DNA from 2 places in the Amycolatopsis sp. NPDC004378 genome. Region 1 is predicted to be linked to the other one. Evidence: riboswitches for the same ligand, from Rfam matches in the RefSeq annotation. Region 1 holds a riboswitch; the other holds the start of a gene.
What was found. Region 1 has a riboswitch for S-adenosylmethionine ahead of ACWEN0_RS34760 (aminotransferase class V-fold PLP-dependent enzyme). Riboswitches for the same ligand answer to the same signal wherever they lie in the genome.
Positions count from the first base shown of each region.

Region 1 (5,764 bases):
TCGAACTCGACCCACCGGCCGTCCGCCGGGTGGGCGAACGCCAGCGTCTTGGCGTGCAGCCACTGGCGGCTCAGGCCGAGGTGGCGCGCGAGAACCGGGTCCGCACCGTAGGTCAGGTCGCCGACGCACGGGTGCCGCAGCGCCGAGAAGTGGACGCGGATCTGGTGCGTGCGCCCGGTTTCGAGCTTGATGTGCGCGAGCGACGCCGCGCGGAACGCCTCGACGACCTCGTAGTGCGTCACGCTCGGGCGGCCGCCCTGGACGACCGCGAACTTGTAGTCGTGGCGCGGGTGGCGGTCGATCGGGGCGTCGATCGTGCCGCGCGTCGGGTCCGGGTGGCCCTGGACGATCGCGTGGTAGCCCTTGTCGACCGTTCGTTCCTTGAAGGCACGCTTCAGCACGGTGTAGGCGTGCTCGCTCTTGGCCACCACCATCACGCCGGTGGTGCCCGCGTCGAGCCGGTGCACGACGCCCTGGCGCTCGGCCGCGCCCGACGTCGCGATCCGCAGGCCGGCCGCGGCGAGGCCGCCGACGACCGTCGGGCCGGTCCAGCCCGGGCTCGGGTGCACGGCGACGCCGACCGGCTTCGAGAGCACGACGATGTCGTCGTCGTCGTGCAGGATCTGCATGCCTGCGACGGGCTCGGCGACGACCTCGACGGGGTTCGCGGGCTCCGGCAGCGTGATCTCCAGGAGGCCGCCGCCGGAGAGCCGGTCGGACTTGCCCGCCGGACGGCCGTCGAGCAGCACGTCGCCGGCCTCGGCCAGCTCCGCGACGACTGTGCGCGACAGGCCGAGCAGCTTCGCGAGGCCGGCGTCGACGCGCATCCCGTCGAGCCCGTCGGGCACCGGGAGCATCCGCGCGCTCACGCCTGTTCCTCCTGCTGCTTCTTCTTGTCCTTGGTCGACGTACCGTCGTAGTCCTTGCCCAGCAGGGAAAGCAGCACGATCAGGGCACCGCCGACACAGATCGCCGAGTCGGCGATGTTGAAGATCGCGAAGCCCTTGCCGTTCGGCGCGAACGCCGAGATGAAGTCGACGACGTGGCCCTGCAGCCCGCCCGGCGCGCGGAAGATGCGGTCGGTCAGGTTGCCGGTGGCCCCGGCGAGCACGAGGCCGAGGCCGATGGCCCAGCCGATCGAGCGCAGCCGCCGCGACAGCCAGACGATCGCGATGACGACGGCCAGCGCGACCAGCGCGAGCACCCACGTCATGCCGGTGGCCATCGAGAAGGCCGCACCCGGGTTGCGGATCACCTGCAGGTAGATCAGCCCGCCGAGGATGCGGACCGGCTCCTTGCCCTCCAGGTTCGCGGTGACGAGGTTCTTCGTCACCAGGTCGATCACCCAGAACACGACCGCGACGGCGAACACCCAGCCGACCCGGCGCTTCGGCAGGGGCTTGGCCGGGGCTTCCGGCGTCTCCGGCCCGGCTTCGGGCGGCGCCTCGGCGGCGTCGGGTTCGGTGTCGGGTTCGGAGTGGCTGGGCTCGGTGCTCACGGCTCCATTGTCCACGGCCCTGGTCAGGGCGCCCCGGCAGTGTCGCGGGGACGCAGCAGAAGGGCGGCGAACGCGACGGCGAAGAGCACCCCCGCGGCGGCGAGCGCACCGGCGACCGGAGGCAGGAAAACGACGGTGAGCAGGGCGAACACCACGGCGACGGCCAGCAGGAGCAAGCTGCGCTCGAACCCGGCCAGCAGGACGAGCCCGAGCGTGGCGATCAGGGGCCCGCGCACGTCGCCGTCGAGCCGGAACTGCAGCGCGCCGACCAGGTCGAGCACGGGGACGGCGGCCAGGGCCCCGAGCGTCCCGAGCACGAACCGGCCGGTCCGCGGGGACGTGCCGGCACGGCGCAGGCTCAGCCAGTACCACCCCGCCGCGACGAGCACGACGGACGCGAGCCCGGCGAGCCAGCCGAGGGCGGCCGGGTGCACGGCCGTGGCAGTGGTGGCCGCGGACAGCCCGGTCCCGCCGACGCCGCCGGTGCCGTACAGCTGGTTGTCCGGGGTCATCGGGACCGCGTGCAAGGAGACGAACGAGCCGGTCACCGGGGTCTCCGGCACCAGCTCGACGACCACCATGACCAGCAGCGCGAAACCCAGTGCGGCCACCGGGAACCAGGACCGTCGGACATCCCCCATCGGGTCAGGGTATCGCCCGGGGCCGGAGCACGGCGGCGAAGGCGGCGGCAATCAGCACCGCCGCCGACAGCAGCGCACCCGCCAGGTCCGCCGACAGCACCACCGCGAGCACCGCGAACGCGACCGCGGTGAGCAGGACGAGCAGGCTGCGCTCGTACGCGGCGAGCACCAGCAGACCGAGCGTGGCCAGCAGCGGTCCGCGCAGCCCGTCGGCGAGCCGGAACTGCCACGACCCGACCAGGTCGAGCAGCGGGACGGCGAGCAGCGCGCCGGCCGTGCCGAGGACGAACCACCCGGTGCGGACGGGCCGCAGGACGACCGCGTACCAGACGGCCGTGCCGAGCACCGCCACGCCGAGCGCGACCTGCCACGCCGGCCCGGCCGGCAGCCCCGGCCCGGGGGTGAACAGCGGATCCTGGGTGAGGAACTGCAGGGCGCCGTACCCGGCCGGTTGCGGGCGGAGCAAGACGTCGGGGGACTGCCACTCGGCCGGGCTGCGGCGGGCCAGCAGCTGTGCCGCCACCATGCCGACCTGCGCGAACCCCAGCAACGCCACCGGAAACCAGTACCGCCCTCGCCCCATCCGCCTAGGTTAGCGCCTCAGCAGAAGGGCGGCAGCTCCCGCGGGTCGCCGACCGGGGCCCAGCGGCCGTCCACCTTCGCGTACTCCCAGCGGGCGCCGCGCGCGACGATCTGGCGCAGGGCCAGCACAACGCGGTCGACGTGCTCCTCGGTGCTGCCCAGCCCGAGGCTGACGCGGACCGCCTGCTGCCCCTCCCCGCCGGTGACGCCGATGAGGCGCTTCGCCGCGATGTGGGCGCAGAACGCGCCGTCGCGCACGCCGATGCCGTACTCGGCCGACAGCACGGCCGCCAGCCAGCCCGGGTCGAAGCCGTCGACGACGAAGCTGACCGTACCGACGCGGTCGACCGGCGCGTCGAACAGGCGCAGCTCGGCGCAGCCCGGGATACCCTCGAGTCCCTTGCGCAGCCGGGAAAGCAGGGCCTGTTCGTGCGCCACGACGGCGTCCCAGTTCTCGCTGAGGGTTTCGCACGCGACGCCGAGCGCGTACACGCCGACGGTGTTCGGCGAGCCCGCTTCGTGGCGCTCCGGACCGGTGTTCCAGACCACCGCGTCTTCGGTGACGAGCTTCGTCGCGCCGCCGCCGGCGAGGTACGGCCGGGCGGCGCGCAGCCAGTCGGCGCGGCCGATCAGCGCGCCCGCCCCGAAGGGCGCGTACAGCTTGTGGCCGGAGATGGCGACGTAGTCGACGTCCAGGTCCTTGACGGAGATCCGCCGGTGCGGGGCGAGCTGGGCGGCGTCGAGCGCGACGCGGGCGCCGTGCTTCCTTGCCACGGCGGCGATTTCGGCGACCGGGAGCAGCTCACCGGTCACATTGGACGCTCCGGTGACGACGACCAGCCGCGGCCCCTGCGGCGCGTCCGCGAGCGCTTCGTCCACAGCGGACACCGCGGCGAGACGCGTGCGCGGGGTCGGGATCCGCCGGACGTTCGGGCCCTGCCACGGCAGCAGCGCGGCGTGGTGCTCGGTGTCGAACACGATCACCGTGGTGTGGCGGGGAAGGCTGCGCGCGAGCAGGTTGAACGAGTCGGTGGTGTTGCGGGTGAACACGACCGTGTCCGTCCGGCGGGCGTCGACGAAGCGGCGCAGGACGTCGCGAGTGCGTTCGTAGAGCTTGGTGGAGACCTGCGACGCGAAGCCGGCGCCGCGGTGGACGCTGGCGTACCAGGGCAGGAACTCGTCGACCTTGGCGCGGACGGCGTCGAGGCACGGGGCGCTCGCGGCGTGGTCGAGGTTGGCGTAGCCGATGGTGTCCCCGGTGACGAGCGGGACCCGCAGCGCGGCGCCGGCGACGGCCGGGATGCCTTGCACGGCAGGGGTGATCGCGGTGGTGCGGTCGAGGGCGAGAGTCATCGGGGTGCCTCCTCGGCGGTCCGGGGGACCCCGGCGAGGGGCCCGCGCTTGCCCGTCGCACGACGCGACCGGCCCGGTCTTCACCCGGGGCACCCCACCGCGGTAGGAGGGTTGCCGGCCAGCAAGCCGGGGCTTCGCGCTGGCACTCATGACCTGGCACAGAAGGTAACCGAGAACGCGCCCGGCGGCCAACCCCCGGCTCACATTCTGAGACGCCGCTCACAGCCGACGCCGGGTGTTTCCCGCGTCGTTCGCGCTGGTCAGAGCTTCGCGCGGAAGTGCCCCGGCAGCTGCGTGACCGCATGGTCGGAGAGGTGCGTCGCGGTGCCCGCGTACTGCTCGGCACCCGCGGTGAACAGCCACCCGCCGATGGTCTTGCCGTCGACGGGCTCGCCGTGGGCCGCCGCCGAGGCGTCCGGCAGGGTCCAGAGCGTGAAGTGCACGTGGGCACCGGTGCTGCTGCCGCCGCAGGGCAGCGCGTTGCCGGTCGACCCGAGCACGGCGCCGGCCTCGACGTGCTCGCCGTCGCTGACCTTGATGCCTTCCATGTGGTAGTACCCGGTCCGCCAGCCGCCGGCGTGGTCGATGGTCACCCAGTCGCCACCCGCGCAGTGCTGCAGGCGGACGGTGCCGGCGAGCGGCGCGCGGACGGTCCGGTCGGCCGGGCTGAAGTCGATGGCGTTCTCGACGCCGGTGCTGCCGTCGTCGGAGTGGATACCGGCGGAGTAGACCTGCTGACCGGCCTTGAACGGCAGGGCGAGCGCGGGGAACGGCGCGACTTCGGCGGTCGCGGCCGGCGCCGAGACGAGCCCGAGGGCGGTCGTGACGGCGGCGACGAGGAGCGCCCCGCGAACATGCAGTTTCGTCACCCTGCGTACTCCTTTGGCCTAACGCTCACCCATTCGAACTAACCCGATCGAGCGCACAGTAGGCCAAAGGTTGGATCACTGGGAAGATCGCGTGAGATTTTCGTGAGGCGCCCCTCACCCTTGCGGGAAAAGATCACCAGGTCGGCACCGAGACCGGACAAGGACCGGACAAGCGCTGTTCACGGCCTTGCCCTGCCGAAAACGGCATCACGCGTGACGGGGCGGGCATCACGCGTGATTGGAGGGGCATCACGTGTGATTGGGGGGTCGGCACGAAGTCGTCCGACCGGTCACGCCGCGGGGGCGACCACGAACGGGCTAACGGCCCGACTCGCCCTTCCAGCGGGCCAGGCGGCCGGCGCGGTCCACCGCGCGGATCCGGCGCTCGGCGGCGTCGCGGACGCCGCTCGTCGTGACCACCAGCAGCTGGTCGTTCTCCTGCAGCCGGCTGGTCTTCTGCGGGGTGAAGCCGGCGCCTTCGCGCACGACCAGGCTGACCGTCGCGCCGGTCGGCAGGCGCAGCTCGGACAGGTACACGCCGTGCAGCTTCGACCCGGGCTGGATGCGGACCTGCAGCAGCTCGGCACCCAGCTCGTCCAGCGGCGCGGAGTCGACCTCGATCTCGTGCGCCTCGGACTTCTTGGCCAGCCCGAGCCGGCGCCCGAGCGGCCCGAGCGTCGCGCCCTGCACCAGCGTCAGCACGATGACCAGCACGAACACCGCGTCGACCAGCCGTTGCGCGCCGGGCACCCCCTCCGACAGCGGGATCATCGCGAGCACGATCGGGACCGCGCCGCGCAGCCCGGCCCACGACAGGAACG
Region 1 is NZ_JBSGDR010000015.1:183,766-189,529, forward strand. Features, by position in the region: gene ACWEN0_RS34740 (RluA family pseudouridine synthase) at 1-869, opposite strand, end outside; gene lspA (signal peptidase II) at 866-1,498, opposite strand; gene ACWEN0_RS34750 (hypothetical protein) at 1,522-2,139, opposite strand; gene ACWEN0_RS34755 (hypothetical protein) at 2,144-2,722, opposite strand; gene ACWEN0_RS34760 (aminotransferase class V-fold PLP-dependent enzyme) at 2,740-4,074, opposite strand; SAM riboswitch class IV at 4,114-4,228, opposite strand; gene ACWEN0_RS34765 (M23 family metallopeptidase) at 4,335-4,943, opposite strand; gene ACWEN0_RS34770 (potassium/proton antiporter) at 5,262-5,764, opposite strand, start outside.

Region 2 (5,764 bases), on a different contig from region 1:
CGCATCGCCCGCTCTTCCACGACGCCGGTGAGCTGCAGCATGCGGTCGGCCAGGGTGGACTTGCCGTGGTCGATGTGCGCGATGATGCAGAAGTTCCGGATCAGCTCCGGCGGCGTGAAGGTGGTGTCGGCGAACGTCGTCACTCGAATGAGTCCTCGGAAAGTCGGGGATGGCCACCTCTATGTTCCCATGGCCCTCCGGGTGCGGGTGGGGGTCATCCCCGATGCGGGGTTCGGAGATCCGTGGTGCCCTCGAAGGATGAGCACTTCGCCCCAGCCGGCACCCCCTCCCCAGCCGGAGACCAGCGGCTTCGCCCGCGTTCTCGACCGTGCGTTCGGTCACCCCTCCGGACCGCTCGGCCGCCTCGGCGGCTGGGTGATGGCGCGGGGCAACGCCGCCACCGAACACCGCGTCGTCGACCTCGCGAAGATCGAACCGGACGAGACCGCGCTCGTCGTCGGGCCCGGCCCGGGCGTCGGCCTGGCGGCCGCGGCCCGGCTGGCCGGGCGCACGATCGGCGTCGACCCCTCCCCCGAGATGCTCGGGCTCTGCCACGAGCGCTGCGGCGAGACCGTCGAGCTGCGCGAGGGCTCGGCCGCGCGCACCGGCGAGCCCGACGCCTCCGTCGACGTCGTGCTGACCGTGAACAACGTGATGCTCTGGGACGACCGCGCGGCCGGGTTCGCCGAGCTGTTCCGGGTGCTGCGCCCCGGCGGGCGGCTGCTGCTGTCCGCGCACGAGAAGTGGCTGCCGGTGAGCAGGCACGTGCTGGCCGACGAAGCCGCCGAAGCGGGCTTCGCCGACCTCCAGACCTGGACCTGGGACCCGCCCGGCTTCGCCGCGCTCGCCGCGCAGCTGCGCGCCGTCAAGCCCGCCTAGCGGGTGTCCGTGCGGATCGGGTGGCCCTCCGGCACCTCGATCAGCACGATGCGCGTGCCGTCCGGGTCGGCGATCCAGGCCTCGTCGAGGCCCCAGGGCTCCCGCTGGGCGTCCCGCACGGGTTCCAGGCCCTTCGCCGCGAGGTCAGCCATGGTCCCGGCGAGGTCCCGGACCTGCAGCCAGAGCACCAGGTCGGGCGACGCGCCCGTCTCGCCCCGGCCCGAGACCTCCAGGGAGCCGTGGCCGAGGAAGAACACGGTGCCGCCGGGGAACTCGCGCTCCACGGCGAGGCCCAGGGTGTCGCGGTAGAACGCCGTCGTCGCCTCGACGTCACGCGGGCGGATCAGCAGCCGGCTCTTCAGGACTTCCATCCGACCATGCCTACCGGACGGGCTCAGGCGGCCGCAATCGCGGCGATGCCGGTCAGCACGATCACGGACCCGGTGAGCCGCCGCACGGCGTCGCTCTCGCCCAGCACCAGCCAGGCGGCGAGGCCGCCGAGCACGATGCTCAGCTCCCGGGCGGGCGCGACGAGGCTGACGGGCGCCATCGTGAGCGCGAACAGCACGAGGATGTACGCGACCGGCGAGAGCACCGCGACCAGCAGCACCTCGCGGCGGTGTTCGCGCCAGACCCGGGTCACCTCGGCCCGGTCGGCCAGCGCGCCGGGCACCAGCAGCACGCTCTGCAGCACCGAGCCGAGCCCGAAGTAGACGACCGGCGGCACGCGGAGCCCGGTCACCGAGTGCGCGTCCCAGAGCGTGTAGCCGGCGATCACGGCCCCGGTCAGGAGGCCGTAGAAGATCCCGGCCTTGACCGCCTGGGGGTCGCCCGCCTTGCGGCCGGTGCTGATCACCAGCACCCCGGCGATCACCAGGAACGCGCCGACCAGGCCGAGCCATCCCGGCCGCTCGCCGAGCACCAGGACGGCGGCGAGCACCGAGAGCAGCGGCCCGGTACCGCGGGCGACCGGGTAGACGACGGAAAGGTCGCCGACGCGGTACCCGCGCTGCAGCACGACGCCGTAGGCGATGTGCAGCACCGACGTCACCACGGCGGCCACCAGCCAGCTCCACTGTGGACGTTCCGGCTCGACCACCAGCAGCACGGCCGTGACCGGCAGGAGGAGCACGGCGGAAACCGTGTAGTAGAGCCAGACGAACTGGGTGCCGCCGGAGGAGATCCGCTTGGCGGCGAGGTTCCACGCGGCGTGCACGACGGCCGCGACGAGGACGAAGGACAGAGCAGTGGCGTTCACGGGACCCCTTCGGGTTTTCGCGCGCGCGAAAACCGGGTCCTCCAGGCTTTTGCCCCGTCAGATGAACGACCGGCCGTCCGGGCCCGCCGATGGTGCCGCTCGGACCAGACCCGCCGGTCCTGGTTGTGTGGTGCGGGGAGCGCGGACCGGCGACGGAACCCTAGGCACTGACTCCGCCCCACCGTACTCCCGGTTCCGGACGCGCGCGGCGCGGCTGTTAAAGTGGTCGCTCGCTGCCCGTGCGGCATTCCGTCATGGAGGAAACCCGCTTCCGAGCGGGGCCACAGGAGCGCGGCGGCGAATCTCACCGAGTGAAACAGGAGTTGCCCTATGGCCAACATCAAGTCGCAGATCAAGCGCATCACGACGAACGAGAAGGCGCGTCAGCGCAACCAGGCGATCCGGTCCTCGGTGAAGACCGCGATCCGCAAGGTCCGCGAAGCCGCCGAGGCCGGCGACAAGGCAAAGGCCGTCGAGCTGCAGCGCGACGCCGCCCAGAAGCTGGACAAGGCCGTCTCGAAGGGCGTCATCCACGCCAACCAGGCCGCCAACAAGAAGTCGGCGCTGGCGAAGCGCGTCAACGCGCTCTGAGCCGCTTGATTTCTGGGAAAGCCCCGGCTCCGGCCGGGGCTTTTTCATGCCCGGACACGCACGTCGTCACCGATCGCCCTTGGCGGCCGCCACCTCCAGCACGGCTCGCTCCAACGCGTAGCCCGGGTCCGCCGCCACCCCCTTGACCTCGGCGTTCAGCCTCGCCACCACGCGCATCGCCGTCGCCAGGCCGTCGGGGTTCCAGCCGCGCGACTGGCCCTGCGCCTTGCGGATCTTCCACGGCGGCATGCCCAGCTCGCCCGCCAGCTGATTCGGGTTGCCCCGCCCCGCGCCGGACACGCGGGCGATCGTGCGGACCGCGTCGGCCAGCGCGTCGGCCACCAGGACGTGCGGGACGCCCAGCTGCATCGCCCAGCGCAGCGACTCCAGCGCCGCCGAGCGGTCGCCGCCGACCGCCTTCTCCGCGACCGCGAACCCGGTCACGTCGGCGCGGCCGCGGTGGTAGCGGCGGACCGCGTCGGCGTCGACCGTCCCGCCCGTGTCGGCCACCAGCTGACCGGCCGCCGAGGAGAGTTCCCGCAGGTCGGAGCCCACGGCGTCGATCAGCGCGGCCACCCCGGCCGGGTCGATCTTGCCGCCCGCCCGGCGCACCTCGTGCCGCACGAACTGCTCGCGCTCGGCCGGCTTGGTCAGCTTCGGGCACTCGGTGACCTCGGCGCCGGCCTTCTTGAGCGCGGCCGGCAGCGACTTGCCCGCCTTGCTGCGGCCCCCGCCGGTGTGCACGACGACCAGCACGACACCGTCCGCCGGGTCCTTCAGGTACGACGCGACGGCGTCGGCCAGCTCCTGCGAGATGTCCTGCGCCGACTCCAGGACGATCACACGGCCTTCGCTGAACAGCGACGGGCTGACCAGTTCGGCGAGCTCGGGCGCTGTGAGTTCGGACACCCGGACGCGGGTCAGCTCGGCCGTCGCGTCGACGGCGCGGGCGGCGCCGAGCGTCTCGCGGACGGCCCGCTCGATCAGCAGTTCTTCCTCGCCGAGCACCAGGTGCAGCGGGGCCGGGGCGGTGGCTTGCGCGGTCACGGACGAATCCTCTCACTTGCTCCTTCGTGCCCCCGCTCCGGTGATGTCGGGCGGCCACCATGGCACAGCGTGACCGCCATGTCGTACGGTGTCCTCGAGGCGGCGCGCTGACTCGCGCGCACCGACAACCGAATACCGCTCATCCAGAGGGGCAGAGGGAACGGCCCGACGAAGCCCCGGCAACCGGCGTACAGCCCGTCATCCCGCGATCGCGGGGTAGCTGACGACCACGGTGCCAATTCCGGCCCGCTTCGGCGGGGCAGATGAGGAAAGGAACCTCGCGATGACCGCCACCCTCGGAACGACCTCCACCACGAAGACCCCGGATCTCGGTCCCGCCGTCGAACTGGTGTCGAAGGAAGAGGGACACCGGCAGCCGCTCGCCCCCGAGTTCGTCTCCGCCGAGGACTTCTCGCCGCTCGAGGTCGCCTACGACTTCGGCCGCGTCCGCCGTGAGGACATCGAGGCCGGCCCCAAGAACATCTGGCGCTACAAGAAGCTCCTCCCGGTGCCGTCCAACGTCGAAGAGATCCCGAACACCGAGCCCGGCGCGACCCGCCTCATCCGCGCCGACCGGCTCGCGAAGGAGCTCGGCCTCAAGCGCGTGTGGGTCAAGGACGACACCGGCAACCCGACGCACTCCTTCAAGGACCGCGTCGTCGCCGTCGCCCTGGCCGCGGCGCGCGAGTTCGGGTTCGAGGTGCTCGCGTGTCCGTCGACCGGCAACCTGGCCAACGCGACGGCCGCCGCCGCGGCCCGCGCGGGCTGGCGGTCGGTCGTGCTGATCCCGAAGACCCTCGAGCGCGCCAAGATCCTCACCACCGCGGTGTACGACGGCGACCTGATCGCCGTCGACGGCAACTACGACGACGTCAACCGCCTCGCCACCGAGCTGGCCGGCGAGCACCCGAAGTGGGCGTTCGTGAACGTGAACGTCCGGCCGTACTACTCGGAAGGCTCGAAGACGCTGGCCTTCGAGGTCGCCGAGCAGCTCGGCTGGCGCATCCCGCCGCAGATCGTCGTGCCGATCGCCTCCGGTTCGCAGCTGACCAAGGTGGACAAGGGTTTCCGCGAGCTGGGCCAGCTCGGTCTCGTCGACGCCAGCCCGTACAAGGTGTTCGGCGCCCAGGCCACGGGCTGCTCGCCGGTGTCGACGGCGTTCCGCGAGGGCCACGACGTGGTCCAGCCGGTGAAGCCGGACACGATCGCCCGTTCGCTGGCGATCGGCAACCCGGCCGACGGCCCGTACGTGCTCGACATCGTCAACCGCACCGGCGGCGCGATCGAGGACGTCACCGACGAAGAGGTCGTCGAGGGCATCCGCCTGCTGGCCCGCACCGAGGGCATCTTCACCGAGACGGCCGGCGGGGTCACCGTTGCCACGGCGAAGAAGCTGGTCGAGACGGGCAAGCTGGACCCGGACGCCGAGACGGTCCTCCTCATCACCGGCGACGGCCTCAAGACCCTCGACGCGGTCGAGAACCACATCGGCCCGAAGGCGACCGTGCCCCCGTCGGCCAAGGCCGTGAACGAGGCCCTCGGCTACTGACGTCCGCCGCCGGGGCGAGCCCGCGTGCCCGCCCCGGCGCCATGGCCTCCTTCCGTTCGCGCGGTGGGCGGTTCATCGGCCGGGGTGCTCCTCGCCCGGCCACGCTCCCGGTGGCCGCCGGGATCACCGGCGCGGCGGACCGCGTGGCTCGCCCCGGCGGACGATCGCCGGGCCCGCGACCACCGCCGTGTCGCCGTCCAGGTCGGTCCGGGTGACCAGGGCGCCCAGCCCCGTCAGGCTGTCCATTGTGGACTTGCTCGGGTGGCCGTACGTGTTGCCCGCGCCCACGCTGACCAACGCCATCCGCGGGGCCACCGCCGCGAGGAACGACGGCAGCGAGTAGCGCGAACCGTGGTGGGGCACCTTCAACACCTCCGCTTTCAGGTCGCCGACGTCGGCCAAGAGGTCCGCCTGCGCCGCCAGTTCGACGTCGCCGGTCA
Region 2 is NZ_JBSGDR010000009.1:177,863-183,626, reverse strand. Features, by position in the region: gene lepA (translation elongation factor 4) at 1-143, opposite strand, end outside; gene ACWEN0_RS26105 (class I SAM-dependent methyltransferase) at 259-879, shown strand; gene ACWEN0_RS26100 (VOC family protein) at 876-1,250, opposite strand; gene ACWEN0_RS26095 (DMT family transporter) at 1,274-2,137, opposite strand; gene rpsT (30S ribosomal protein S20) at 2,468-2,728, shown strand; gene holA (DNA polymerase III subunit delta) at 2,795-3,775, opposite strand; SAM riboswitch class I at 3,912-4,045, shown strand; gene thrC (threonine synthase) at 4,059-5,324, shown strand; gene ACWEN0_RS26075 (ComEC/Rec2 family competence protein) at 5,448-5,764, opposite strand, start outside.
Region 2: another riboswitch for S-adenosylmethionine. It lies ahead of thrC (threonine synthase); the one in region 1 lies ahead of ACWEN0_RS34760 (aminotransferase class V-fold PLP-dependent enzyme).